Regions from separate parts of the Priestia sp. SB1 genome, predicted to be linked through region 2. Evidence: riboswitches for the same ligand, from Rfam matches in the RefSeq annotation. Region 2 holds a riboswitch; the other holds the start of a gene.
What was found. Region 2 has a riboswitch for S-adenosylmethionine ahead of WKH56_RS11080 (trans-sulfuration enzyme family protein). Riboswitches for the same ligand answer to the same signal wherever they lie in the genome.

Region 1: linked by a shared signal. The riboswitch ahead of WKH56_RS24625 (methionine ABC transporter ATP-binding protein) and the one ahead of WKH56_RS11080 (trans-sulfuration enzyme family protein) in region 2 are both predicted to bind S-adenosylmethionine.

The regions. Positions count from the first base shown of each region.
Region 1 covers NZ_JBBJSS010000007.1:57,504-72,475, forward strand. The annotation lists gene yunB (sporulation protein YunB) at 1-148, opposite strand, end outside; gene WKH56_RS24575 (YunC family protein) at 238-540, opposite strand; gene WKH56_RS24580 (DUF72 domain-containing protein) at 661-1,515, opposite strand; gene sufB (Fe-S cluster assembly protein SufB) at 1,617-3,014, opposite strand; gene sufU (Fe-S cluster assembly sulfur transfer protein SufU) at 3,060-3,494, opposite strand; gene WKH56_RS24595 (cysteine desulfurase) at 3,484-4,704, opposite strand; gene sufD (Fe-S cluster assembly protein SufD) at 4,704-6,011, opposite strand; gene sufC (Fe-S cluster assembly ATPase SufC) at 6,029-6,814, opposite strand; gene WKH56_RS24610 (carboxymuconolactone decarboxylase family protein) at 7,053-7,418, opposite strand; gene WKH56_RS24615 (MetQ/NlpA family ABC transporter substrate-binding protein) at 7,540-8,376, opposite strand; gene WKH56_RS24620 (methionine ABC transporter permease) at 8,394-9,062, opposite strand; gene WKH56_RS24625 (methionine ABC transporter ATP-binding protein) at 9,055-10,080, opposite strand; SAM riboswitch class I at 10,212-10,319, opposite strand; gene WKH56_RS24630 (thioredoxin family protein) at 10,500-10,799, opposite strand; gene WKH56_RS24635 (toprim domain-containing protein) at 10,814-11,164, opposite strand; gene WKH56_RS24640 (YusG family protein) at 11,346-11,591, opposite strand; gene gcvH (glycine cleavage system protein GcvH) at 11,671-12,054, opposite strand; gene WKH56_RS24650 (arsenate reductase family protein) at 12,190-12,546, opposite strand; gene WKH56_RS24655 (acyl-CoA dehydrogenase family protein) at 12,662-14,446, opposite strand; gene WKH56_RS24660 (acetyl-CoA C-acetyltransferase) at 14,470-14,972, opposite strand, start outside.
Region 2 covers NZ_JBBJSS010000003.1:80,857-95,828, forward strand. The annotation lists gene WKH56_RS11015 (ribonuclease H-like domain-containing protein) at 1-339, opposite strand, end outside; gene WKH56_RS11020 (DEAD/DEAH box helicase) at 344-2,614, opposite strand; gene WKH56_RS11025 (hypothetical protein) at 2,736-2,987, shown strand; gene WKH56_RS11030 (sensor domain-containing diguanylate cyclase) at 3,100-4,650, shown strand; gene WKH56_RS11035 (DUF6509 family protein) at 4,811-5,122, shown strand; gene WKH56_RS11040 (hypothetical protein) at 5,400-5,588, opposite strand; gene WKH56_RS11045 (cold-shock protein) at 5,693-5,896, opposite strand; gene WKH56_RS11050 (hypothetical protein) at 6,177-6,344, opposite strand; gene WKH56_RS11055 (YhcN/YlaJ family sporulation lipoprotein) at 6,456-7,001, shown strand; gene putP (sodium/proline symporter PutP) at 7,294-8,772, shown strand; gene WKH56_RS11065 (SIMPL domain-containing protein) at 9,005-9,664, shown strand; gene WKH56_RS11070 (hypothetical protein) at 9,727-9,993, shown strand; gene WKH56_RS11075 (trans-sulfuration enzyme family protein) at 10,028-11,209, opposite strand; gene WKH56_RS11080 (trans-sulfuration enzyme family protein) at 11,193-12,338, opposite strand; SAM riboswitch class I at 12,410-12,527, opposite strand; gene WKH56_RS11085 (hypothetical protein) at 12,694-13,356, opposite strand; gene WKH56_RS11090 (hypothetical protein) at 13,426-14,517, opposite strand; gene WKH56_RS11095 (CotH kinase family protein) at 14,649-14,972, opposite strand, start outside.

The DNA of each region.
Region 1 (14,972 bases), on a different contig from region 2:
CATATTTCATCAACGTTGGTTCAATCCCTCTATTAATTAGCCATAATCCTACCCCTGTGGAAAGCATAAAAAAAAGAAAGGTGAGCAACAGAACGTAACGAAAAGGAAGCGGGCCTTTTCTTGTTAATTTCCGACGAAGTTTAACCAAAAAAAATCCCCCCTTACAAGCTATATGTATGCATGTATAAGGAGGTTCACGCTTCTTTTAAAAAGTTTTATCTTAAATTCTCGACTATATTAAAGCATTTTCAATAAAGCATCTTTGCCACTTGTGCCTTTAAAAATCCCTCTTTTTTCAGCTTCAAGCGTTACAGATTCAAGCGGCGCTTCAAGAAGCTGCTCAATTGTACGTACACCTACAGCTCTTCCAGCTATTATTTGACGATCAGCTAATTTATCATTTAATAGACCTACATCTAGTGCTCCGCACATAATGTAGCCTTTATCTGATGAAATGGTTAACAAAGTTGTTTTTGGCAGCAATACGGTAACTGCATTAAAAGTATGACCTTCAATTACGATAGGCGCTAAGGTAATCATAGTAGCTCACTCCTTTCTTAATCAATTTATGATTTTGAAAGAAAAAAGTGAGGTTTTACATATACTTTTCTACCTATTTAACGTTTAGAGTAATCCTTATACATTTTATAGACCTCGGTGCTAAAATTCGTTAAAAAAATCTAGTTGCTTAGGAGCTAAATTCTCATATTCAATATTTAATAAGCTCATGAGCTGTTTGGCATTATGTACAGCATCTCCGCCGGAGTTATTATTAAATAATAAGTAGATGTCCTTCGTTTGTTTTTGCAGCTTTTCAAGACGTTCTTTCCACTCTAGGAGCTCTTTTTCATTGTAGCGATACAAAAACCTTACCGCTCGCCAATTGCCTTCTGCGGGCTTATTCCAACCGTGTACGTTTCGTCCATGAAAACGTATAAGTGTTTTCTGTTTATCTGTAGCATGAATCACAGTGGGAATAGATCCTTCTCCTGCCTGCGGTTCATCACAAATACCATGAATCCACTTCTCTTGTTCCATAAACGTTAACGTTTTATCATAGAAAAACGGTTTAAACCAAGATTGATTTCGAAACTCCAGCGCTACTGGCAAATCTCCAAACTTCTCACGGCTATACCTCAAATAGGCTACGTTTTCTTTTGTACAGTCAAACCAAGGCGGCATTTGAAATAAAATCATACCAAGCTTATTTGAACTTACGTACGGCTTCACTGATTCTAAAAATGCATGAAACATTTCTTCTTTGCTATCAAACGGATTTCCTTCTCTCATATGCCCCGTCATGCCTTGATAGGCTTTTACCACAAAACGAAAAGATTCCGGCGTATCATTCACCCACTTTTCTACATTTGACTTAGGTTGAATGGCGTAAAAAGATGAATCGACTTCAACAATTGGAAAATGGCCTGCGTATACGGCAAGCTTGTCTCTTGATGAAACACCCGCTTCATATAATGAATCATGATCTCCCCAGCCTGTAACTCCAATATAAATCATGCCATTCCTCCTCTATTTTCTTAGATTGCTTTTCTTTATTTTAATACAAACGATACAAAAAAACTCGTTTGCTTAAACAGCAAACGAGTTTTTATCTATTATTAACCGATTGAACCTTCCATTTCAAATTTGATTAGACGGTTCATCTCTACTGCATATTCCATTGGAAGCTCTTTTGTAAATGGTTCAATAAAGCCCATTACAATCATTTCTGTCGCTTCTTCTTCAGAAATACCGCGGCTCATTAGATAGAATAATTGTTCTTCAGATACTTTTGATACTTTCGCTTCGTGTTCAAGTGAGATGTTGTCATTTAAAATCTCATTGTACGGAATTGTATCAGAAGTTGATTGGTTATCCATAATTAGCGTATCACACTCAATGTTCGCACGTGCACCTTCTGCTTTACGGCCAAAGTGTACGATACCGCGGTATGTTACTTTACCGCCTTGTTTTGAAATTGATTTTGATACGATCGTTGAAGATGTGTTTGGTGCTAAGTGAATCATTTTTGCACCAGCATCTTGGTGCTGTCCTTTACCAGCAAGGGCAATAGATAATGTCATACCGCGTGCGCCTTCGCCTTTTAAGATAACCGCTGGATATTTCATTGTTAACTTAGAACCGATGTTTCCATCAATCCATTCCATTGTTGCGTTTGCTTCACAAACTGCACGTTTTGTTACAAGGTTGTATACGTTGTTCGCCCAGTTTTGAATTGTTGTATAGCGGCAATACGCGTCTTTTTTGATGATGATTTCTACAACGGCACTGTGAAGAGAGTTTGTTGTATAAACAGGTGCTGTACAGCCCTCTACATAGTGGACGTGTGAGCCTTCATCAGCAATAATTAACGTACGCTCAAACTGTCCCATATTTTCAGAGTTAATACGGAAATAAGCTTGTAATGGTGTATCTACTTTTACGCCTTTTGGTACGTAAATGAATGATCCACCAGACCAAACCGCTGAGTTAAGAGCAGAGAATTTGTTATCCGTTGGCGGGATAACTTTTCCAAAATGCTCGCGGAAAATATCTTCGTTTTCTTTTAGCGCCGTATCTGTATCTTTAAATACGATACCTTGCGCTTCAAGATCTTCTTTCATATTGTGATAAACAACTTCAGATTCGTACTGAGCTGATACACCCGCAAGATATTTTTGCTCTGCTTCAGGAATACCAAGTTTATCAAACGTTTGTTTAATTTCTTCAGGAACTTCATCCCAAGAGCGTTCAGACTTCTCAGATGGTTTTACGTAGTACGTAATTTCATCAAAGTCTAAGCTTGCCATGTCTCCGCCCCACTGTGGCATTGGCATGTTGTAGAAGTGCTCTAGAGATTTCAAACGGAAGTCAAGCATCCATTGTGGTTCCTCTTTCATACGAGAAATTTCTTCTACGATTTCTTTTGTTAAACCGCGTTTAGAGCGGAAAATTGATACGTCTTTATCGGAAAATCCATATTTATAATCGCCGATTTCTGGCATTTTTTTAGCCATCTTTTATTACCCCCTACTTGATAGGATTGGGAATGAATGAAGGTCTTATTTTTGTTCGTTAAGACCTTTTTCCATCGCTTTCCACGCTAGTGTTGCACATTTAATACGCGCAGGAAATTTTGCTACACCTTGAAGTGCTTCAATATCTCCTAAATCTATACTATCATCATACTCTTTACCTTGCATCATGTCAGAGAAGATATGGGCCATTTTAAACGCTTTGTCTACTTCTTGACCTTTAATTGCTTGTGTCATCATTGAAGCTGATGACATTGAAATTGAACACCCTTCACCTTCGAACTTTGCATCCACCACTTTGCCGTCCTCTACTTTTAAAGAAAGTTCAATGCGGTCTCCGCACGTCGGGTTATTCATATGAATGTTCACAGTATCTTCATTCAATGTTCCACGATTACGCGGGTTTTTATAATGGTCCATAATTACTTGACGATAGAGAGTATCTAAATTATTAAAAGCCATTTGTAAAATACTCCTTCGTTTTTATTAATGATGACACCAATTTATCTACTTCTTCTTCCGTGTTATACAGATAGAAGCTTGCACGTGCAGTAGACGATACGTTTAAATATTTCATCAGCGGCTGCGCACAGTGATGACCTGCACGAATCGCAATTCCATCAGCGTCTACTACTGTTGCAACGTCGTGCGGATGCACATCTTCAATATTAAACGTCACAACACCCGCTCGCTCTTTCGGTCCGTAAATCGTAATTCCATCTACTTGCGATAAGCGATCCAGTGCATATTGCGCTAGCTTGTGCTCATGTGCTTGAATGTTATCTAAACCAACTTCTTCTAAGAAATCAATCGCTGCACCTAAACCAATTGCACCTGCAATGATTGGCGTACCTCCTTCAAATTTCCAAGGAAGCTCTTTCCACGTTGATTCGTATAAGTTTACGAAGTCAATCATTTCGCCGCCAAACTCGATTGGTTCCATTTTTTCAAGAAGCTCTTTCTTTCCATAAAGAGCGCCGATTCCAGTCGGTCCGCCCATTTTATGTCCAGAGAAAGCAAAGAAATCACAGTCTAAATCTTGTACATCCACCTTCATGTGAGGCGTACTTTGCGCACCATCCACAACCATTACTGCACCGTTAGCGTGTGCAATTTCTGCAATTTCTTTTACTGGGTTAATTGTACCCAATACGTTAGATACTTGCATAATCGATACAATTTTTGTGTTAGATGTAATCGTGCTTTTCACCTCTTCTAGTGAAAGTGCATGATCTTCTGTTAATGAAATATATTTTAACGTTGCACCTGTTTCCTTGGCAACTTGCTGCCAAGGAATGATGTTACTGTGATGTTCCATATAAGTAATCACAATTTCATCACCAGGTTTAAGATTCGCACGGCCATAGCTTGCAGCTACTGTATTAAGAGCTGTCGTTGTACCGCGCGTAAAGATAATCTCTTCCGTTGATTTTGCATTAATAAACTTACGAACCTTTTCACGAGCGCCTTCGTATCCGTCTGTTGCTCTTGTACCAAGCGTGTGAACACCTCGGTGTACGTTTGAGTTATATTCTTTGTAATACTTCTCAATTGCTTCAATTACAGCAAGCGGCTTTTGTGAAGTTGCTGCACTGTCTAAATAAACGAGTGGGCTGCCATTTACCTCTTGGTCTAAAATAGGAAATTGTTTACGAATATCAGAGATATTCATTATCGAACTTTCCTTTCAATTAAATCCGTTAATTGTTTTTTAACCGTTTCGATTGGCAACTCGTTTACCACTGGTGCTAAGAACCCGTGAATAACTAGACGTTCTGCTTCTGTTTGCGGAATACCGCGGCTCATTAAGTAGTAAAGCTGAATTGGATCTACGCGTCCAACAGATGCAGCGTGTCCTGCTGTTACATCATCTTCATCAATTAGAAGAATTGGGTTTGCGTCTCCACGTGCTTTTTCACTTAACATTAACACACGGGATTCTTGCTCAGCGTTTGATTTAGATGCACCGTGTTCAATTTTACCGATACCGTTAAAGATTGAAGACGCGCTTTCTTTCATAACGCCGTGTTTTAAAATGTAGCCTTCAGAATGTTTTCCGAAGTGTACGATACTTGTTGTTAAGTTTTGAGACTGCTCTCCACGTCCAACTGTTACCGTTTTTGTATCTCCATATGAACCGTCGCCCATTAGATACGTTGTATTTTCTGAAACTGTATTTCCTTCACTCATTAAGCCTAAAGCCCACTCAATGCGACCATCTTTGCCCGCTACGCCGCGGCGGTTCACATAAGTAGTTGTACCTTTAGCTAAGTAGTCAACAGCTCCAAACGTTACTTTTGCATTGCTGTTAGCGAATACTTCCGTCACGATATTGACAACACCGTGTGACTCTTCAGCAGTAGCAATGTAGTTTTCTACATATGTTACTGAGCTGTTGTCTTCAGCTACAACAATAACATGGTTGAATAAAGCTGCTTCTTCATCTTCACGGACAAATACAGCTTGAAGAGGCTCTTGTACTTCTACATTTTTAGGAACGTATACAAATACACCCCCGTTTAATAACGCTGCGTTTAATGCAGTTAAACGGTGCTCATCTACTTTAACTCCGTCTTTCATGAAGTACTTCTCAACAAGGTCGCTATGCTCTTTAGCAGCTGTTTGAATATCTGTAAAGATAACGCCTTGAGATTTTAGCTCTTCTGTTAACGTTGAGTATGCAGCTGTTTGGTCACGCTGAACATATAGATTCTTAACCGCTTCTGTATCAATTAGTGCTTTAACCACTTCTGGAAGCTCGTCTACAGATGAGATTGTGCTTGCCTGTGAAGTGTGCTTGTCAAAAGCAGTAAAGTTCCATTTCGAAATGTTTGTTTTATCTGGCTTTGGAAGTGCAAGATCTTCTGCTTTCGCAAGAGCTTGTAAGCGAAGATCTAGCAGCCAACTTGGTTCATTAGCTTCTTTTGAAAAGCTGCTGATGTACTCTTGATCAAATGGTAATTTCGTATCAATAGTCATAGAGATCCTCCTAACTCTTAAGCTTCTTGCTCTACAGTTTCGTCTTCAATACCTAATTCTTGTTTGATCCAGTCATAACCTTCTGCTTCTAGACGCTGCGCTAATTCTGGTCCGCCTGATTTTACAACACGACCTTGCATCATAACGTGAACTTTATCTGGTGTAATGTAGTTTAATAAACGTTGGTAGTGAGTGATCATTAAGCAACCAAACTCGCTGCCGCGCAGTTCATTAATACCTTTTGATACAACTTTTAACGCATCGATATCTAAACCAGAGTCGATTTCATCTAAAATTGCAATTCCTGGTTGAAGCATCATTAATTGAAGAATTTCGTTACGCTTCTTCTCACCGCCAGAGAAACCTTCGTTTAGGTAACGCTGAGCCATGTCTTGATCCATTTCTAAGAAATCCATGTTTTTGTCTAATTGACGGATGAATTTCATTAGTGAAATTTCTTCGCCTTCTTCACGACGAGCATTAATTGCTGAACGTAGGAAGTCTGCGTTTGTTACCCCGCTGATTTCACTTGGATATTGCATCGCTAGGAATAGACCTGCACGAGCGCGCTCATCTACTTCCATCTCAAGTACATCTTCGCCGTCTAGCGTGATGCTTCCTTGTGTAACCTCGTATTTAGGATGTCCCATGATTGCTGAAGATAATGTTGATTTACCAGTACCGTTTGGTCCCATGATTGCATGGATTTCGCCGCCCTTAACTTCTAAATTAACACCTTTTAAAATTTCTTTACCTTCAATTGCAACATGAAGATCTTTAATTGTTAAAGTTGACCCTGCCATATTAAAACCTCCAGTTATAGACGTATATAGTAAAAAACGATATACCTATATCTTTTTAATTATTCTCATTTTATTCTCATTACAATCTTATAACAAATGAAAACTTATAGCAACCTTTTGACCCAAAAGGTTTTAAACCATTATGTACGTTTTTTAAGACTAAATCCACTCATAAAAAAGTTGCCTTAAAAGACTCGATAGAGCCTTCTAAGACAAGCTTTTTACCCGCTTTATTTACTTAGTGCGTGTGGCTAGTCAGTTCTGAAACACACTCTTGGACAAGCGTAACGGACTGACTCATCGCTGCGCCTCCGCCAAATGCCGCTGATACTCCGCATGCTTCTAAAATCTCTTGCTCAGTTGCACCTTGATCAATGCAGCCTTTTGTATGATAAATCATACAGTACTCGTCTTGAGCTACTACGCTGATTCCTAGCGCGATTAACTGCTTTTCTTTTTTAGAAAGAGAACCTTCTCCAAAACATGCTTCAGTAAACGCATTAAACGTTTTTGTTACTTCCGGCAATTTTTCGCTAAATTTCCCAACACCCATTTTATAATCATGAAGTGCTTGCTCAGTTGAATGACGTGCTTCTTGCTGCATAACGTCAGCTCCCATCATCAGTAAAGTTTTCACGGTTAGTATGCGTGAGAAAAATAAGAGTTATTCGTTTTGATGCATACAAAAAAGCACTTGCCCAGAGTGGGCAAGTGCTTTTCTTCTATTATTTATTTACCGGCAATACTCCGCCTTTGTATTTTTCTTTAATGTAGTCTTGAATTTCTTTAGAGTGAAGAACTTTTACTAAAGCTTTCACTGTATCTTTATTTTCGTCACCTTTGTGAACCGTAATGATGTTTGCATATGGGTTATTTTCTTTGCTTTCCACTGCGATTGGATCTTTTACTGGATCTAAACCAGCATCGATAGCATAGTTAGCATTGATAACAACAGCGTCACCTTCATTGTTTTTGTACATTTGAGGTAACAATCCGCCTTCAACATCGGCTTTAAATTTTAAATTCTTAGGGTTTTCTACAATATCTTTAATTTGTGCGTCTGTTTTCTTTACGCCTGGTTTTAATTTGATCACGCCAGCTTTTTCAAAAATCGATAAAATACGTCCTTGCTCTGCTACTGCATCACGCATAATAACTGTGCCGTTTTTCGGAAGATCTTTTAAGCTTTTGTATTTTTTAGAGTAGATACCAATTGGTTCAATGTGAATGGCACCGGCACTTACGAAATCATACCCTTTTTCACCTTTATGATCTTTTAGCACTGAATTCATATAAGGAACGTGCTGGAAGTAGTTTGCATCAATTTCATTGTTTGCAAGAGCTGTGTTCGGTAAGATGTAATCTTGGAATTTTTTAATCTCTAAATCAATTCCTTGTTTTTCCAAAATAGGTTTTGCTTGTTCTAAAATTTCAGCATGAGGCGTATTAGATGCACCCACGACAATTTTCTTTTCATCTTTTGATCCATTGTTAGATCCACACGCCGCTAATCCTACTACTAGCGCAGATGTTAATGCTAAAGCTGAAAGCCATTTTTTCATAATAAATAATCCTCCCTTTATCTTTTATCAATTTTTGCAGTAATCGCATCTCCAATAAGTTGGATAATAAATACAATAATCAAAATTAAGATCGTAGCGGCTAGCGTTACGTCATTATGACTGCGCTGGAATCCTTCTAAATATGCAAGGTTTCCAAGACCTCCAGCTCCAATCACACCCGCCATTGCCGTATAGCCTACTAACGCAATGGTTGTTACTGTCAAACCGGAAATCAAAGCTGGCAGCGATTCAGGTAACAGCACTTTAAAGATAATAGTGCTTGTTGTGGCTCCCATTGATTTAGCAGCTTCAATAACACCTTTATCAATTTCACGCAGACCAATTTCTACAAGACGCGCATAAAATGGTGCTGCTCCAACAATTAAAGCCGGTAACGCTGCATTAGCGCCTAAAATACTTCCTACCAATGCTTTGGTAAATGGAATCAGTAAAACAATTAAAATAATGAATGGAATGGAACGAAAGATATTTACAACCGCCGACACAATGGCATATAAAGGTTTGTTTTGCCAAAGCTGTCCTTTGGACGTTAAAAATAAAAGCAGGCCCAATAAAATACCTAGAACAAATGTGGCTACAACTGAAATAGCCGTCATATATAGTGTTTCATTTGTCGCTTGAATAAAATCATCTAAAATAACGTTTGGAAATAGTTTCTCAAGCATTTGTCATTACCTCCACTTCTACCTGCTGCTCATGAATGTATGCAATGACTTTTTCAACTTCTGTTAATTCTCCGTCTAAATGAACGAACAGCGTCCCGTATGAACCTGTTTGTGTATGAGAAATCTTTCCTTGCAAAATATTAATCGTTACATCAAACTGTTTTAAAATCGTTGTAATGAGCGGTTGCTCTGCTTTTCCGCCAACAAACGTCAGCTGAATAATTTGCCCGCTTGGATACAGCTCTTTTACTTGTTCAATCGTTTCAAACGTTTCCTCTGGTTCAGAAATCTGTTGAACGAATCGTTTTGTAATCGGCTGCTTAGGTTTTCTGAATACTTCTAGCACTTGTCCTTCTTCTACTACTGCCCCATTTTCCATAACGGCTACTCGATGACAAATTTTACGAATGACGTGCATTTCATGAGTAATCAATACAATGGTTAACCCTAGCTTCTCATTAATATCTACTAACAGATCTAAAATAGAATCTGTCGTTTGAGGATCAAGCGCTGATGTTGCTTCATCACAAAGCAATACTTTTGGATTGTTCGCTAGCGCTCGAGCAATCCCAACACGCTGCTTTTGTCCGCCGCTAAGCTGTGATGGATAAGCATCTTCACGCCCTTCAAGCCCGACTAGCTTAATAAGTTCGTCCACTCGTTTCATTCTTTTTTCTTTTGAAATCCCTGCTATTTCTAACGGAAAGGCAATATTTTCTCGTACCGTACGCGACCACAAGATATTAAAGTGCTGAAATACCATACTAATTTCTTGTCTAGCTTTTCTGAGTTTTCCGCCTTTAATTTTTCCAATATCATTACCTGCTACTTCGACCGTTCCTGTCGTTGGTGTTTCTAATCCGTTTAGCAAGCGAATCAAAGAACTTTTCCCCGCTCCGCTATAACCAATAATTCCGTAAATTTCACCTTGGTTAACGGTTAGATTCACATTATCAACAGCTGTTACTTGACCGCTTTTGGCCTGATAAATTTTTGTAACGTCTGTTAATGTAATCATATTTCTTCACCTTCTTTAATAAAAACTTAATTATGTTAGGTTGCCCTATAGGATGAAAAAGCCGTAAAACAATTTTCCCCATTAAAAAAGCCTCTCTGCGCATGACAGAAAGGCTCGATATTTAATCCTTTCTCTCATCTTTCAAAGCGCATAGCTTTGCAGGAATTGGCACCATTTCAGTTAGTCTGACGGTTGCCGGGTTTCACAGGGCTCAGTCCCTCCACCTCTCTTGATAAGAGTTCGCAACAATTATTTTGTTTTTAGGAAATATTCATTCATTTATGAACATTCATGAGTGTGATTTTAGCATGTGTCAGATAGGCTGTCAACAGATTTTATTCTTGGGATAATATCCCAAGATTTCAACAGCCCCAACGGTTCGCTCTCTTTCCACTTCTTCATTTTAAACAAACGTTTGATTATCGAAGCTCCTCGAGTACGTGCTCGATGGAATGAAACGCGTAGAGTTTTTTTACCATTTCACCATTTTCCACTTCAATCAAACAAGGTACGCTTTCAATAGAAAATAATTCTGCTTTTGAAGGCATATAATTCAAATTGCTCATTCCGATGGTTACATCCGGCAGCATCGCTTCTGCCACGGTTAACATTTTTTTTGCCAGCTGACATGTCCCGCAAAAAGGCGTATGGAAAAAGATAAAGGCTCTTTCTCCTTCTTTTAACTGATCATCCAGCTGTTTTTCGCTCCATTCTTGCATGTTGCTCATTCCTTTTATGTTAAAAATTCTGCATTAACATCGATATTGGCACTCAGCAATACTGTTGCTATGTGATGTCTAGGGGCGGCAGCAACTTCTCGGTACATTTTATCAATATATAGATGCTCTGCTTCCGGAAGCTCTCGTTTAAATTGTTTTCTCAGCTTATTCCCTGAATCATCAGAGTCAACGAGTATGTATACCTCTTTGTTAAACGTACAGTCAATAATTTCATCCAGCTTTGATAAACTAATCGTACCGTTTGTACAAATAATTTCAATTGGTTCTCGAATGATATCTTGAATACGCTTTTTATCTGACTTTCCTTCGACAATAATTACTTTTTCAATTTCAATTAGCCCCATTTTCATCACCCATAATCGTCAGTTGTATAGTAACATCATTTCTTTATGCTATACAATATTCGTTAATGTATCACAGTTCACCTGTTTTTTAAAAGAAATTTGCAAGAAAGAACTCTTTTAAAAGGCAGTTTAGGCCATATTATCCCTATAAAACAAGAAAAACAGCGGCAGTTGCCACTGTTTAGCACCATCCTGCTTCTTCATCGCAGTCTGTATATTTTTGCGTTTCACCTTGTTTTTGTACGTCCGCGTATTGATAGAACTTATTATTTTCTTGCGAATATCCTTCTTCAAAGCGGTATTCATTGCCGCTTGTTCCGTAGCTAACTTCACCAATTGGCTGCTTATCAACGTATAATTTCATACCGCCGTCATGAAATTTAGCTGTAACGCGATCTGTAACGTCCATTTTTTGTTTTTCAAACATAAAAAGACACTCCTTTAGCTTGTTTACTAATAGAGTGTCCAGTCAAAAACTTTTCATAAAGACAATTTATGGAGGAATATTATCCTTCGTTTGTCATTTCTTCGTATTGCTCTGCTGTCATCAGCTTGTCTACTTGAGAAGCATCAGATGGTTTGATTGTAATCATCCATGCTTCTTCGTATGGAGATTCATTAACAAGTTCAGGACTATCGCCTAAGTTGTCGTTTACTGCTACAACTTCACCGCTAATTGGTGCGTAAAGCTCAGAAACTGTTTTTACTGATTCAACGCTACCAAACGGCTCGTCAGCTTCTACTGTTGCTCCTACTTCTGGCAGTTCAACGAATACGATGTCTCCAAGCTCAGCTTGAGCGAAATGTGTAATACCTACGCGGACAACGTCTCCTTCTGTTTTTACCCATTCATGCTCTTCAGAATAACGCAAATCTTTTGGTGTACTCATCTTAATCCCTCCAAAATATGTATCGTAATTTGTTTATATAAAAAGCGCCTTCAACGTGGAGAACACTTTCTACAACCTAAAATAACTTCCTATTAACAGTGTAACGTAAAAGGTAAAAATTTTCTATTTGAAAACTTACTTCCACACGTCCTCAAACTGCTCTTCTTTGAAACCAAGCGTTACTTTTTGTCCATCTGTTAGCAGCGGACGCTTAATTAACATGCCATCTGACGCAAGAATAGACAGAAGTTCGTCTTCACTCGCACTGCTTACTTTATCTTTAAGACCTAACTCGCGATATTTTTTACCGCTTGTATTAAAGAATTTTTTTAATTCTAGGCCGCTGTTCTGATAGTAAGCTTGCAGCTGCTCTTTTGTTGGCGGATTTTCTACAATATGAATTTCTTCATATGCTACTCCGTTATCATCGAGCCACTTCTTTGCTTTTCGGCACGTACCGCACTTTGGATATGAATAAAAAAATAATGACATTTCGTCAACCACCCTTTATTTTAAGCTTTTTTCGTATTTTAACACATCCTTTATCATTTACCTAGATAGAGGCTTCTTAAACAAAAAGGAGCTCGCAAAACGAGCTCCTTTTTCCTTAAACTGTGAATTTCTCTACTTCTAGAAGCGTTTTTGCAACCTCGCGCTTTACGCTAATTACATTGATTGGTGTATAGCGAGTTAATTTGCGAAGAGACGAAAGCATGACTCTAAGCGTATCACCTTGTTCAACGCCAATTAACGTTTCTTTTGCATCTGCTTCGATTCGATTAAATGCTTCTTGGCAGAATACTTGCGTGTATTTTAATTTTAAGCTGTTTTGATCTACTCCTGTTTTGGAAATGGCTTTTTCAGTACGTAAAACAGTAGATTCCATTGCATATACGTTACTAATCATATCAGAAATATTAACGAGAATTTCTTGTTCTTTTTCTAATTCTTTGCCATACTTTTGTGCAGCTAATCCCAAAAGCAAGAGCGCAATTTTCTTCCCGTTTTGCACAAGCATTTTTTCTTGATCTAACGGCTCATTTCCTACTTCCTGCGGCATAAGCATCATCAATTCTTCTTGAAGCGTTTGTGCTTTTTGAAGCAGTGGAAGCTCTCCTTTTAACGCTTTGCGTAAATATGTGCCTGGTACTAAAAGACGGTTAATCTCATTTGTTCCCTCAAAAATACGATTAATGCGAGAATCGCGATACAGACGCTCAATTTCATACTCGCTCATAAAACCGTAGCCTCCATGAAGCTGCACGCCTTCATCTACAATGTAGTCAAGAGCTTCCGTGGCAAACACTTTATTTAATGAACATTCGATAGCATATTCAGCAATAGAAGCAGCAATTTGTTTTCCGTCTTTTTGCTGTTCTTCTGAAAGCTGGCCCATATGGTCTTCAAAAAGTCCTACCGTACGATATACGGAGCTTTCAGTTGCATACAATTTAGAAGCCATTGTGGCTAACTTTTCTTGTGTTAATGAGAATTTAGCAATTGGCGTTTTAAACTGCTGACGCTGGTTAACGTATTGAGACGTAATTTCTAACGCACGTTTCCCTGCTCCAACTGCTCCAACTCCAAGCTTATAGCGCCCAATATTTAAAATGTTAAAGGCAATCACATGGCCTTTTCCAATTTCACCTAGCACGTTTTCTTTTGGAACAAGCGCATCTTCAAGAATCAACGTTCTGGTTGATGAGCTTTTGATTCCCATTTTCTTCTCTTCCGGGCCAACCGAAACGCCTGGAAATTCGCGCTCAACGATAAAAGCAGAAAATTTATCGCCGTCAATTTTTGCGTACACCACGAATACATCAGCAAATCCAGCATTCGTAATCCACTGCTTTTCTCCATTTAACACATAGTGTGTACCTTCTGCGTTAAGGCGAGCTGTTGTTCGAGCACCGAGAGCATCCGAACCAGAACCCGGTTCAGTCAGCGCATAAGCCGCTATTTTTTCCCCTACCGCTAAAGCAGGTAAATATGCTTGTTTTTGCTCTTCTGTTCCAAATAAGACGATTGGCAATGACCCAATTCCTACATGAGCACCATGAGTGATGGAAAATCCGCCTGCTCGAGACATTTTTTCAGCAATTAAAGCCGAAGTAATCTTATCTAAACCAAGCCCACCGTATTCTTCCGGTACATCTGCACCAAGCAAGCCTAATTCACCAGCTTGTTTTAATAGCTTTACAGAACGGTCAAATTCATGCTTTTCTAAATATTCCACTTGCGGAAGGACTTCATTTTCTACAAATTCATCTGTCGTCTTGGCAATCATCTTTTGTTCAGATGTATAATCCTCCGGCGTGTAGACGCGGCTTGCATCGCCTTCTTCAATTAAAAAACTTCCACCTTTAATCATTTGTTTTGTTTTATTTGACATGTTCATATCCCCCTTTGAAATGATTATGCTAACAATTCAAATACACCAGCAGCTCCCATTCCTCCACCAATACACATGGTGACAATTCCAAACTGCTCATTTCGACGCTGCATTTCGTGCATTAAGCTAAGAGTCAGCTTAGCTCCAGTACAGCCTAATGGATGACCTAAGGCAATAGCGCCTCCGTTTACATTTACTTTATCTTCATTAATATTTAATTCACGAATAACGCCAAGTGCTTGAGAAGCAAATGCTTCATTTAATTCAAACAATCCGATATCAGAAAGCTCCAGCCCTGCTAGTTTAAGAGCTTTAGGGATGGCAGCTACCGGGCCAATCCCCATTACTTCAGGTGGAACTCCTCCAACTGCAAATGAGCGAAACTTAAGCAAAGGCTTTAAGCCTTCTGCTTCAGCTTGTTCTTTATCCATTAGAAAAACGGATGCAGCTCCGTCACTTGTCTGCGAAGAGTTTCCAGCTGTGACGGATCCTTTAATCGAAAAGGCTGGACGAAGTTTCCCTAATA
Region 2 (14,972 bases):
AAGCCCCGTCGTTTCCGTATCAAAGAAAAACAAATCTGAATATGTGTGGCCTTTTGATGAAAGCGGATGAGCAACTGTAGACTGATTCCATACTTCCACTACTTTTTTCAGCTCATTAAATTCATAATGTCCATGCTTGTAGTCGAGCGGGTAAACCACTTCTCTGATCATACAGTAGCTGTCTTCGGCAAAGTAAGGCGCAGCATGATTTCCCTTCCATTCCTGCTCATAGGGAATAGACGCGCCCTTAGATCGCTGGGGGTTACTTTCAACCGGAGGCTTCGCTTCTGTAACATGAAGATGCTTTTTCATACGGTTTAATTTATTTTTAAAAGACACGAGTTCACCTACTTTGCAGTTGTTGTAGCAGTACGAGCGCATCGCTTTTCGCGTGTTCTCCCTGTGCTTCCATACCAATACAGGACGGACAGCCGCTTTCGCAAGAACAATTTACAATTAATTGATTAGTTTGACTTAGCACACCATTCATTTGTTCGTATACTTTATCGCTTAGGCCAATGCCTCCCGGGTATCGGTCATATAAGAAGATAGTGGGCTGTTCATTGTGCACCGCTTTTATCTGAGGCACTACATGTAAATCAGACGGATCGCACATCACCATAAGCGGTGCAATTGACTGAATGGCATTTGCCACGGAAATAAGAGCTTGTTCCAATCGTTCTTCAGATTCGTGAAACTGTTCTTTTTCAAAGCTTAGCCACACGGCATTTGTATGAAGCTCTTCTTCCGGAAGTGAAATGGGCCCTGACCCTATGTTTTCATGCGTCTCAAACTTTATTTTTTTAAATATCGTCGCCATGGCGCTGACCATTACATCGCCATAACTGATTGAATATGTCCCTTCCAGTCGTTCTTTATCAGCTTCTAGAACCTTTAAGTTAACCGCTAAGTTTGCATCGGTGAAATAGTCTACATCGACTTCACGAACATACGCTTTTTTCTCATCCCAGTCCAAGTATTCTACTTGATACTGAATGCCTTGATGCAAGTAAATCGCCTCATCATGAAGAAGCGTCATGGCACTAAAGCGATCCATTTCTCCAATTACTTTCACATTTGCAACGTCCGATTGATCAATGATGACAACATTTTCTTGGGATGCAGAGCGCAGACTGATATTATGAGCTGGGAAGGAATCATTCATCCAGTACCATTTATCTCCGCTAAAATGAATCACTCGTTCTTCTTGCAAAAACTCCAGCACGTCTTCAATTTCTACCCCATCAAATGTTTCTCCCTGCCTAAACGGCAGCTCATAGGACGCACATTTTAAATGATCGACTAAAATAACAAGATTATCAGGATTAATTCGAGCTGTTTCTGGATTTCTGCTAAAAAAGTAATCCGGATGCTGAATCATATACTGATCAAGCGGACTTGAACTTGCGACCATCACAATGACGGCTTCTCCATGACGTCTTCCTGCTCGTCCTGCTTGCTGCCAAGCGCTTGCAACCGTGCCTGGATAACCTGTCATTACACACACCTGCAGCTGCCCGATATCCACTCCTAGCTCTAAAGCATTCGTACTGACTACCCCGTAAATACTTCCCTCTCGAAGTCCTCTTTCTATTTCGCGTCGCTGCTTCGGCAAATATCCTCCTCGATACCCTTGAATAGACTTATGTTGAAGCTGATTTTTTACGAGCTCCTGCAGATACGTTAAAATAATTTCCACTCGTACTCGGCTTCGTGCAAATACAATCGTTTGAATTTTATTTTCCAAAAACTCTCCTGCAATATTTCGCACTTCAAGCGTAGCACTTCTTCTAATGTTTAAAGGTTTATTCACAATAGGCGGATTATAAAAAATAAAATGTTTGCGGCCGCTAGGCGCTCCGTTGTTATCTACTAACATAACATGAGCTCCCGTTAAATGTTCAGCGAGTTCTTTTGGATTAGCGATGGTCGCTGATGTACAAATAAAGATAGGATTGCTTCCATAGTAGCGGCAAATTCGCTTTAACCGGCGGATAACGTTGGCTACGTGGCTTCCAAAAACACCGCGGTACGTATGAAGTTCATCAATCACAATGTATTTCAGATTCTCAAACAGTGATACCCATTTCGTATGATGAGGTAAAATAGCTGAATGAAGCATATCCGGATTCGTAATAACGATATGCCCTGCTTTTCTCACCTTTTGGCGGATATTTGCCGGAGTATCTCCATCATACGTGTAGCTATTGATTGGCACTTCCATTTCTTCAATGATTTCATTTAATTCACTTCTTTGATCTTGGGCAAGCGCTTTTGTTGGGAACAAATAAAGAGCTCGAGCTTGATCGTTTTCCATAATACTTTGCAGTACCGGCAAGTTGTAGCACAGTGTTTTCCCCGAGGCTGTTGGCGTAACGGCCACAACATTCTTCTTAGCTGTCGCCAAATCAAACGCTGTTTTTTGATGCGTATAAAGCGAACCAATTCCTCGTTTTTCAAGTGCTTCCCGCAGTTTCGTATGCAAAGAAGCTGGAAATGGCGCAGTTTTAGCTTCTTTCTCTTCGATTGTATGCCAATGAACAATATTTTGCTGATACGATGGATTCGTTTGCAAGATATCTATTACTTCTTGTAAGTTTTTTCGTATTCTCATTTTCATCACCTGCTTCTATTTTAACGAATGAACGTTCGATAGAAAACCATAAGTTTTTGTATGTTTTTGGTGGATTCGGACATGGTATTAATACAGTAAATTTTTCAAGGAGATGTTAAAAATGGGAAGCCCTTATCTTTGCCCTAGCTGCAAAACAAATCGAACGCGCTTTAATATCATTGAACAAAATGCAAAACCTGTAAAAATGGACCCAAGAAGCGGAGACGTCGTAGAAGAATACACAAACGATACGCTCGATGCCTTTCACGCTGCTTATAACGGACCCCAAAAACGCATTCAGTGTGGAGCTTGCGGCTTAGTAGAAGATGAAACCATGTTTGTACGGCATGCTGAATCAAATAAACTTCAATAAAAAAAGGTGGGGCCCTTTGGTCTCACCTTTACTCCTATAACTCTTAGTGCTTTTTCTTGATGGAAAAGCAGACATTTTCATCTAAAAAATTCATGTCTTTTCTTATACAAACATGCTAAAATACCTAAAAAAAGATATGGAGATGATGGTCATGTCATTTCTTCTTTCGCTTTTACCTTTCTCCTTTCTGAAGAAATTTCGTTCCCCTTCAGGAAGAGAAGTTAATGAAGATAAAATGTTCGATAAAACGAATGCAGAAATGCTTCAACAAAGAGTCAAGCTAGTTTCACTTGCTCTTGTCATTTCCTACCCTCTTTATATTTATATAGGGTTTTCTTTACTTCAACATGCGGGGACATCTCAGTTTAGACATACACTAATTGGTATTCATTTCACTAGTTTCGCTCTCTCTTCTCTTTATTTATTCTTCTATTATTTTAGTAAAAGAAAAGAGCGATTTGCTAACTACTTAAGCACCATGGTATATGGCTATATATTTTATTACGTATTTGCTGCAGCACTTTCTACTATTAACAGCCAGCTTTTCACAGGTCGCGTAGACGTCTATATGATGCTTTTGATTTCCACAGCTGTTTTATGTCCTATGAAATTAAAACATCTGTGCATTATTTTTATTCCTAACCATCTTTTTTTACTATATGGCTTATCACGATATGTACCGGATTCTTTTTCTCTTATTTCAAAGCAGATCAATACAACTGCAGCAGTTGCTATCGCTTTGCTTATCTCATATATTCTCTATACATACCGTCACAAAGAATATATGAATCATTTAAAGCTAAAAGAAAGCGAACATAATTTTTTTACGCTGTTCAAAATTAATCCCTATCCTTTACTATTAACGAGATTATCCGACCACAAAGTGCTGCTCATTAACAATAAAGCTATTCATTTTTACAATCTTGCTTCTCAAGATCTTGATCAACTAGACGGATTTATAATTTACCCTACTGATGAAGATCGAGAGGAGATTTTAAAACGTCTTCAACAAGAAAAGCATGTAAAAAACTACATCCTAGAAGCACGTGAACATGGAGATTCTAAGTGGGTTATGATCAATTATGAATTACTAGAGTATCAAAGCGAAAGCTGCATACTCGCAGGTATTACCGATATAACCGATTTAAAAGCGGTTGAGCATGAATTGAGCTTGCACGCTTCAACTGATATGCTAACCGGAATTTTAAATCGAAGAAGCGGAATGGAAAAACTGCAGCTGGAACTGCTGAGAGCTAAAACCAATGATACATCTTTTGTATTATGTTTTATCGATATTAATTCCTTAAAACTAGTAAATGATCAATACGGTCATAGAGAAGGCGACTGGCTTATTAAAACAATAGCAGAATCAATTAGTGGTTATATTAGCAAGAATGATACGCTCTTTCGCTACGGAGGTGATGAGTTTTTATTAATTACTCCTGAACAAACGGAGGAATACGTACACGAGCTGTGGCAAAATATTAATAATCAGCTAGAAGATAAAAAGAAAGAATGTAAGAAGCCATATGCACTGTCTGCGAGTTACGGGTTTATTATATGTGCGCCTTCAGACGATACCAACCTAGATACATTAATTCAAAAAGCAGATGCTGCCATGTATAAGCAAAAACATACGCGCGTTTCTTCCATCTTTAAGTAAACCATCGAAGTCCTTGCGCCATCGCATCAAGTAGATTCGCTAAATAGAATGACCAAGGAATAAATCCGTGCATGAATTACGCATGCACTTTCTTTCTTTGCAAAGAAAAACTATAATAGATGATGCAAGTATTTTACTGATATATGGAAAGGACGTACATATGTTTACAATTAAAGAATATACAGCTGAACAATTGCAGGATCCATTTGGTCTCCTTCTAGGTGAACGCTATGAATTTCATTTATACATTGAGGTAGAAGAAGAGGATGAATTATATACCGGCAGCGACCTAGCACTACGCGTAGTATATATTAAAGGCGAAGATAACACTTCTATTGCCCAGACTCATTTCTACGAAGTTTCAACAAATAAAGTATTAGACTTCGACCTAGAAGAAGAGGAAGAAGCAGCTGTCAAAGAGTTTTGCGGGAAGCATTTACCTTCAGAGGAAGGGACAGATAAAGAGGAATAATTAAAAGCGGCTGGAACAAAAGTAGTTTAGTAAAAATCCGAACGATGAATTGAGATTCCTGATGGAGAATCCAACTCGTTCGGATTTTTTCGTAGTGATGATGAACGTAGGTTTCATGTATGTAGGTGCTTATAGCTGTTGATTGGAGGGCAAGGCTCAGCGCCCGCCCGCGGAAAGCGCAGTCTTGCACGGAAACCAACAGCGATGTAACAAGCAATTCATACTAGAGAATCCATTCCATTTGTTCTTTGTTCGTCTTTAGATGGGATCGATTTCGTTATGTATCAATATCTTTTTGATTTCGTTTTTCCATTAGCTTTTTAACTACTTCTTTTGGTTCCCAGCATGTAAACTGATAAGCAGGACGAGTTTCATAGCCTAGTCTCTTGCATTGATACTTCATTCCCTTATCCAATTTAATGCTTTGAAAATGTTGACATGTGGCACAGCAATGAAATGAACTCACGCCTTCCCTTCTCCCCTACTTTAATCTATTTTCTTAATCATACAAATAAAACAAATTTGCACAAAAAAAGCTGCCGATTGGCAGCTTTCATATGTAGCGTTGAATTATAATTTTACAACATTCTCCGCTTGAGGTCCACGTTGGCCTTCAACGATTTCAAATTCAACTTTTTGGCCTTCTTCTAATGTTTTGAAGCCTTCAGATTGGATAGCTGAAAAATGAACAAATACATCATTTTCGCCTGGTACTTCGATAAAACCGAAGCCTTTTTCACTGTTAAACCATTTTACTGTACCTGTAGTAGCCATGTAAAAAAACCTCCAAAAAATGTAAAAATTTTTAATATGTTACTCTATATTTACATTTATACCGTAAATAAAAAATTCACATATTATAAAAGAGACCTACGCGAAGTAGATCTCCTTTATAACAAGTGAATTTTCACTAAATCTAATTCGAGTATATGGTCAAAACATAGTATTAATTATATTTGGTTGCGTTTACATTATACTATACCTATATGTAGAATGCAAATATTTGGCCCCCTTTAACATATGGCTCATCTGTTTTACAAGATATTTACCTTCCTTACGTCAACATGTTATCAATATGGGCGTCGATAATTTCTTTTCGTTTATTTTGCAGGGTTTCAAATAACAGCTTAGCTTCTTCTGAAGTTAACGCAAACGTTGTTGTTTCTTCATGGTTTTCTTCTTTTGTATGAAGCACAAATATGCTTTGTCGGATTTCACTCATACATATTCCTCCTTTTTCGATAGTATAGGCTTTTTTATATTTTTCATGTATGCTTCACACGTTTTTAACAAATTATAAGAAAGGTTAAAACTTATAAGGAGTGATACTATCATGAAGAAATCGTTTTTGTTTGTTGTAGGCTGCATGACGACCCTTTCTTTATTCGGCTGCAGCACAGCAGATCAAGGTAAAGATGGCGTCATTGACGATAATACAGTCCGCAACGTCACATATGAAAATGGAAACAATAAAACGAAAATGAATGACGTAAATAATACGCAAGACGTACAGCGTAATGAGAAAGAACAGTACAATCAGTCCGGCGGAATGAGAGTAGCCGATGTGGCAGCTGATCGTATCGTAGCGTTAAAAAATGTAAAAGATGCTAACGTAATCGTAACCGACCATACAGCTTATGTAGCAGCTGTATTAGACGATAACAAAGAAGGCAATCTCACAAAAGATATGGAGCATAAGATCGCACATGAAGTACGAAAAGCCGACGGCAGTGTTCATCGAGTGTTTGTATCAACAAACCCCGACTTTGTAAACCGTATGAATGGATATGTAGACAAGCTTCAAACGGGTAAACCAGTCTCTGGACTATTTGACGAGTTTTCAGAAGTTGTTCGACGCGTATTCCCTAATTCACGCTAATATACATGAATGACAAAAGAGCATTTTACGAAATGCTCTTTTTATTTTATTTTTTGCATAAAATATTGCATAAAAATTGCTCTTATAAATTTCTGAATATTTTTATTTTACTTTATTTTGAAAACGTTTTCATTTCTGTAATATAAAGGTTTAGGGGATTTTAGACTTAGGTAATTTACGGTTTTGTGGGTTGATAGTAAGGGAAAAGTTTGTTAGTTTTAGAAACCATAAGATGTTTGCATGGCGAGCAGTGCTCGTTTCATGCATAAAAAATGCATAAAGGGGAGATTTGGTGGATATTGGTGTTTATATTTCACTGGGCATTTATTTTGTAGGAATGCTTGGAATAGGATGGTATGCCTACAAAAAAACAACTCAAGACGTATCGGGTTACATGCTAGGCGGACGCGGACTAGGTCCGGCCGTTACTGCGCTTTCAGCTGGCGCTTCAGATATGAGTGGATGGATGTTAATGGGGCTTCCAGGATCCATGTATGTGACAGGCCTTTCAAGTTTATGGCTTGCAGTAGGTTTATCTATTGGTGCTTATTTAAATTATTTAATCCTCGCTCCGCGTCTTCGCACTTATACGGAAGTAGCGAACGACTCTATTACAATTCCAGACTTTTTTGAAAATCGTTTTGGCGACCACGCCAAGATTCTTCGAACAGTATCAGCGATTGTTATCTTTATTTTCTTCACTCTTTACACTTCAGCTGGTATGGTATCAGGCGGACGATTGTTCGAATCGGCATTTGGTGTGAATTATCAAATTGGCTTATTTGTAACAGCATCTGTTGTTATTGCCTACACTCTTTTCGGTGGATTTTTAGCTGTTAGTTTAACAGACTTTGTTCAAGGTGTTATTATGTTTCTTGCCTTAGTTTTAGTACCCATTGTAGCTTTCACCAATGTTGGAGGCGTTAACACAACAATGGATATTGTACAGAACATTAATCCAGCATACCTGGACATTTTTAAAGGTACAACCGTTTTAGGTATTATATCTTTCTTGGCCTGGGGACTTGGCTATTTCGGACAGCCTCATATTATCGTTCGCTTTATGGCTATCTCTTCTGTTAAAGAGTTAAAACCCGCACGTCGTATTGGAATGAGCTGGATGATTATTTCTATTATTGGTGCTATGCTGACAGGACTTGTTGGAATTGCATATGTAGAAAAAACGGGTATGAAACTAGCAGATCCTGAAACTATTTTTATTAAATTTGCAGATATACTTTTTAACCCGTTAATTACTGGATTTTTATATGCAGCTCTACTAGCGGCAATTATGAGTACGATTTCTTCTCAGCTGCTTGTAACGGCAAGCTCTGTTACAGAAGATTTTTATAAAACATTTTTCCGACGCAAAGCCTCTGACAAAGAGCTTGTAACAGTCGGAAGAGCTGCCGTTTTAGGTGTTGCAATTATTGGTATTTTGCTTTCTTTAAAACCTAGTGATACGATTTTAGGACTTGTCGGATACGCATGGGCTGGATTTGGTTCTGCATTTGGTCCTGCTATTTTACTAAGTCTATACTGGAAGCGTATGACTCGATGGGGAGCACTTGCAGGAATGATTGTAGGTGCTGTCACGGTATTAATTTGGGTAAATACTCCGTTGAAGGATACGCTTTACGAAATGATTCCAGGGTTCTTTTTAAGTTTATTAGCTGTCATTATTGTAAGTTTCCTAACAAAGAAACCATCAAGCGATGTTCAACAGCAATTTGTTGAAATGAAAGAAATTTTAATAAAAGAATCGAAATAAACAAAAAGAAGCTGAAAAAAAGTACGTAAGTTGAAGGAAGATCCGAACGATGAATCGAGATTCTTGATGAAGAATCAAATTCGTTCGGATTTTTTTAATGGTATGGTGAATGTAGGTTTTATGTATATAGTTGCTTCTGGCGGTTGATTTAGTTATGTCTCAATCTCTTTTTGTTTTTAATCTCCTTTTCTCATCATATATATACTAAAGATCAATAAAGGAGGTTTTTGGTATGCAACATTCTTATTTCCCTTATGAACCTACACAGCAACTGCGCGCAGATACACAAAATAGAGAAATTAAAGTAATTGGTGAAGGGAGTGCTTCAGCCATTCCAAATGAAATTTCCATGACGATTGGAACGCGCACGGAAAACCGAGACGTTCAAGAAGCCTTAAAAGAAAATTCAGCTGTTTCAAATACTCTCCTGCAAGAAATACAAAAACTTGGAATCAATGACCAGCAAATTGAAACAGCTTCATTCACTATAAACCCTAAATATGATTACAGCGATGGAAAATCGACTCTTACAGGATACGAAGTACAGCATTTGTTTAGAGTAAGAGTACAGGATGTAAAACAAGCTGGCGATGTTTATAACGCTACGTTTTCAAGCGGAGCCAACGTAGCGCAAGATCTTCAATTCCACGTTACAAATGATGATAAATATGAACAAGAAGCGATAAGTAAAGCTTTGCTTAACGCTAAAGAAAAGGCCTTTACCATTGCCAACACGCTGCAGCTCCCTATTAACCAAATCCCCATTTTAATCGAAGAAGGCCCCGTCTATCAGTCATCTGGATCCTCGCCTAAGTTATTAGCAGCCTCTCCCCCTATTCAAGCTCAGTCCTTGACTGTATCTGCTTCTGTAAAAGTTACGTACACGTATTAATACTTATGGTAAACTATAGATTATTATAATGAAGAAACTAATCTAAAGGAGCTCTTTGCACAATGACTTCTGAACATTTACTAGCAGCTTATCAGACCCTATGGTTGAACCGTTCTTTCGCTTCTAAACAAGCCCTGACAAGTGAAGATCAGCTTCACGAAGCCATTCTGAAAGATTTAAAAGATGAAATGACTCATCCACGCGTTCGGCAAACACCGTATGTAAAATATCATCTTGGCATAAAAAGAATTCTAAACAGCGGTCTTTCCTCTGATGAAAAAGTTGCGCTTACGTCCCTATACACAAACCTTTTAGATAGCTGTATATAACAAAAAAAGGACTTCCTTAATGGAAGTCCTTTTTTTATTTAATTAACGCTTTTTCTTCTAAGCTTTGAAAAACAGCGTTAAAGTCTTGCTTCAAATCCTCGAATTCCTCTAACCCTACTGAAAGGCGAAGAAGTGAATCAGTAATTCCTTTTTCTTCACGTACTTCTTTTGGGATACTTGCATGAGACATTGTTGCAGGATGCGTGAGAATGGATTCAACTGCACCTAGACTAACGCCAATTGAAGCTAATTTGACTCCTTGTAAAATATGTCGTGCTACTTCTTCATCCTGCACTTGGAAAGAAATCATAGCTCCGTATCCATTTGCTTGTTCTGAAATGAGTTTGTGGTCCGGATGACTTTTTAAGCCTGGGTAGTATACACGGCTCACTAGAGATTGTTCTTCAAGCCACTTTGCAAACTGCAGCGCTGTTTTTAACTGCTGATCTAAACGAACTTTTAATGTCTTAATTCCTCGAAGCAGTAAAAAACAATCCTGTGGCCCCAAGATAGCACCAAAAGCATTTTGTACAAACTTTACTTCTTCCGCTAGCTTTTCATCGCTTACTACAACTAAACCGCCAATGACGTCACTGTGGCCGCTGATATATTTTGTAGCACTATGAATGACAATATTTACACCAAGGTCAATGGGCTGCTGCAGATAAGGTGTTAAAAACGTGTTATCCACAATTGTAAGGAGATTGTGCTCCTTCGCCAAACTTGCTACTGCTTTAATATCCGTTACCTGTAAAAATGGATTTGAAGGGCTTTCGATATAAATAGCCTTCGTATCTTTTGTAATAGCTTCTTCTACTTTCTCAACCTTCGTTGTATCAACAAAAGTTGTTTTGATACCAAACTTTGAAAATAATCGTGTTAATACACGATATGTCCCGCCGTACGTATCGTGTGAAACTAAAATTTCATCTCCTGATTCAAAAATAGATAACACCGATGAAATAGCAGCCATACCTGATGAAAAAGCAAAACCAGCGTATCCATTTTCTAGCTGAGCAATAGTGTTTTCTAAAGCCTCACGCGTTGGGTTTCCTGAACGAGAATAGTCATAGCGGCCGTTGTTCGTCTCATCTTCTTGATTAAATGTAGATACCTGATAAATAGGTACGTTAACCGCTCCAAAATGACCGTCAATTCCTGTATTTGCATGAATTAAGTTCGTACCAAATCTATGTTTATTATTGTTGGTATGCATCAAATGCCTCCTTCAAATCTTTAATTAAATCATCTGCGTGCTCAATTCCAACTGATAATCGAAGTAAACAGTTTGTTACTCCGACACGATTTCGAATTTCCTCAGGAATGTCAGCGTGTGTTTGACGAGCTGGGAATGTCATTAAACTTTCCACGCCTCCTAAGCTTTCTGCAAATGTAATAACTTTAACATTTTCTAAAAGTACTGACACGATGTCAGGGTGTGAGACAGCAAAAGAAATCATGCCTCCAAATCCAGTTGCTTGTTTCTTCATGATTTCATAGCCCGGATGTGTTTCAAGACCAGGGTAATACACTTTTTCCACGAGATCATGAGCAGTAAGCCAATTTGCAATTTTCAGTGCGTTTTCGTTATGTTTTTCCATCCGAAGCGCTAGCGTCTTAATACCGCGCAATAACAGCCAGCTATCCTGTGGACCTAAGATTGCCCCAGCTGCATTTTGATAAAAACGAATTTTTTCTCCTAAGCTACTACATCGAGCGACTACAAGACCAGCAACAACATCATTATGACCCCCAATGTATTTGCTTGCACTATGTATCACAATATCTGCTCCAAGCTCTAAAGGACGCTGATAGTAAGGGGACATGAATGTATTGTCAACGATAGTAAGCAAATCATGCTGTTTAGCTAACGCAATTGCTTCTGACAAATCAGTCACGTGCATCATTGGATTTGTAGGTGTTTCAATAAATAAAGCTTTCGTGTTGGGACGAAGCGCATCTTTTACTTGCTCGAGATGGGCTGTGTTGACGTACGAAACAGTAATTCCTTGCTCTGAAAAGATTTCATTTAGTACTCGGTACGTTCCTCCGTATAAATCCTCTGATACAATTAAATGATCTCCGTTTTTAAATAGTGCTAAAACTGCCATTACACCCGCCATTCCTGAAGCGAATGCTACTCCTACTTCTCCTTTTTCTAAAGCAGCAATTGCTTCTTCCAATGCTGCACGAGTAGGATTTGCCGTACGTGCATAGTCAAATCCTGTACTTTGCCCTAAAGCAGGATGAGCAAATGTTGATGCTTGGTAAATGGGTGTTGTAATAGAACCTGTTGCAGGATCACGACCTACTCCTGAACGAACTAATAAAGTTTCAATTTTCATCTATTTCTCTCCTTAACTCAAAATAAAAAACACTCTTCACAGATGGAAGAGTGTTCGTTTATACACGATTTCTCTCATCTGTTAGAACAATACTGATGTTCCACAGGAATTAGCACCGTTCAAATGAATGATTCATTTGATGGTTGCCGGGCATCGCAGGGCCAGTCCCTCCGCCACTCTTGATAAGAGTTCTATATAATTGTTGGTGGTTAACGTTTGTTGTTACTAACTTTAATAAAGATTTTCTTTATTGTCAACATAATTTTCTAAAAAATTTAAATCATCTCATTTGTTTATTCAATATACTTGTCCTGATAAGCACATAAAAAAAGAGACGACACCAAGGTCTCTTTTTCTAAGGCAAGTGCACAGATTTTACGTGAGCTAACTTCCAATACATACTTTCTCCATTTGCCGTAATTAGTTCAACAATATTGTTAGAAACTTCTTTAAGTACACCAATCTTTTCTGATTGATCCCCTAAATCTAATACGACCAGTTGATTTTCATATTTTTTAAGCTGCTCTTCAAAGTTTCTGACAAAAGGTGCAGAGGCGGGCCTTACGGGGAGCTCTTTGTCACTTAAAGAATAAGGGGTTAACTCATTACTGTAAGGGGTAAGCCATTTCAAATGATGCAGAGAAACAAAGACATTTTTATACACTGGAGAATAAAACACAAGATAATCATTCAGCACGCTTGTGATATAGCCATGCAATGATTTCCCTCCCGTTACATAAATTTCAATAAATTTCCCTTTTGCCTGCTGTAAAATATTACGATAAGAAATCCGCTGGCTTTCTTCTATTAAATTTTCTTCTATTGTCCGTAAAGGCGTATAATCTTCTTCTGAAACTTCTCGCAAGCGATGTATGTGTAAAAGAGGAATATACAAATAATCATGTCCATTATATAAAACCATTACATCTAACCCTAGATCAACAAGTTTTCCTATAAACGTTGTTTTCCCTGATATATCGACTTCAACAATTTTATCAATATAATGATTCATACTCATTCTCATTCTCCTCCTTTTTCCTATATGATAGAAAAGGTGCTTTATAAGCACCTTTTACGTTCCAGTTCGTCATGCTTTCCAACGATAATTTTTCGTTTTAATAACTTTTTCACCTGGTGTTGAAGAGCGTGAACCCGTACGGCGACCTCCCGAGCGATCGTCTGTGCGACCTCCTGTACGTCTTCCTGTACGTCTTCCGGTACGGTCTCCAGTACGGCCATCCGTGCGACCTCCGGTTCTATCTACAGTAGTTGATTCTTGCACAGAATCTTCTTCATTTGTATCTCCATTTTGCTCAGAATTTTCTTCATTTTGCTTGAAAGATCCTTTTGATCCTAAGGCAATGGTTTTTACGTGTCTTGGTTGTAAACGTAAAACTTGATTATTTTGTACAAGAGTAAAGTTCCCATTGCGACTTTGAACTAACACACCTTCTACAGCCTCTGGCCCTCCACCGTTAATAGCTACCCATCTATGCGAAAACTCTTCAAACAGTTCATTGAAACTTTTCGCTTTAATATACTCAGGTGTTTCTTCAACTAATAATGGGTTTTGCGGAACAACAGGCGTATTTTTGCTTACAACTTCACTTACACTCTTTATGTGCTCTACATTGATATAAACGACGCCGTCATCTTCTGTTAGTAATACGACATACGCAGATTCAAATGAGCCTAATACATCAAGGATCTTACCCAATTTTTTCTCTGGCCCTCCTTGATTTATTTGCACTTGTTTATCTTTCATCAATAATAAAGTGCCTGCAAATGTGTTGGCTCTGTGCAGTTCTACTTCACTATTAAATCCAGAAAATGTTTGCGCGGAATTAGACTTTGTATCCTCTGTAATGCTTTTAACATGAGCGAGCTGGTAATAAATAAATGTATATTGCTGTTGTGGAATAAGCTGCGCCGGTTGATTATTTTGCTGATTGTTATTTTGTTTTGTTTCAAGAGCAAGTGTTAAATAATCTGATTGAACGTCGATTAAATATCCCGTTTTAGATTCAGGCCCCCCGCGATAGACAGTTACTACTCTCCCTTTTAATGGTTTAAAGTGGGCAGAGTAGCCCGTGCTTTCAGATTGTTGAACTTTACGAGCGCGACTACGATTGGCATTTTGAGTTTGGTCTTGATTTTGGTCGTAGTAATAGTTACTCATTATTTTTCCTCCTTATTAATTGTCCTTATTGGTCATTCATAATGTATATATACGTATCATGTACAGCTATTGTCTTCCTGCATTTGCCTATTATTCTTAAATTCCACTTTTGCCTATCAGTCTAGTAAAATTCAAAAATCAAAAAGATGACTTTTAATGTACGCTGTTCGGTCTTTTACGAAAGAAAGCATAAGGTCTGGTTCCTTATGGAATTGCTCCAAGTTATCTTTTACGTAAGGATCTTTTAATACATATGGAGCAATATAATCATTCAGTTGATAAATGATTGGTTTCATGTATTCTATTGTAAATTGATTATTTAGAACATTGTTCATTTTTTGAATATATCGCTTTTTAATGCTGTTCACCGCCAGTAAGCGAGCTGTAAGCGTATTAAATCCTTGTGCACGTACATAGTCTCCTTCCATTACTTTTCCATTTACGTCTCTTCCCCA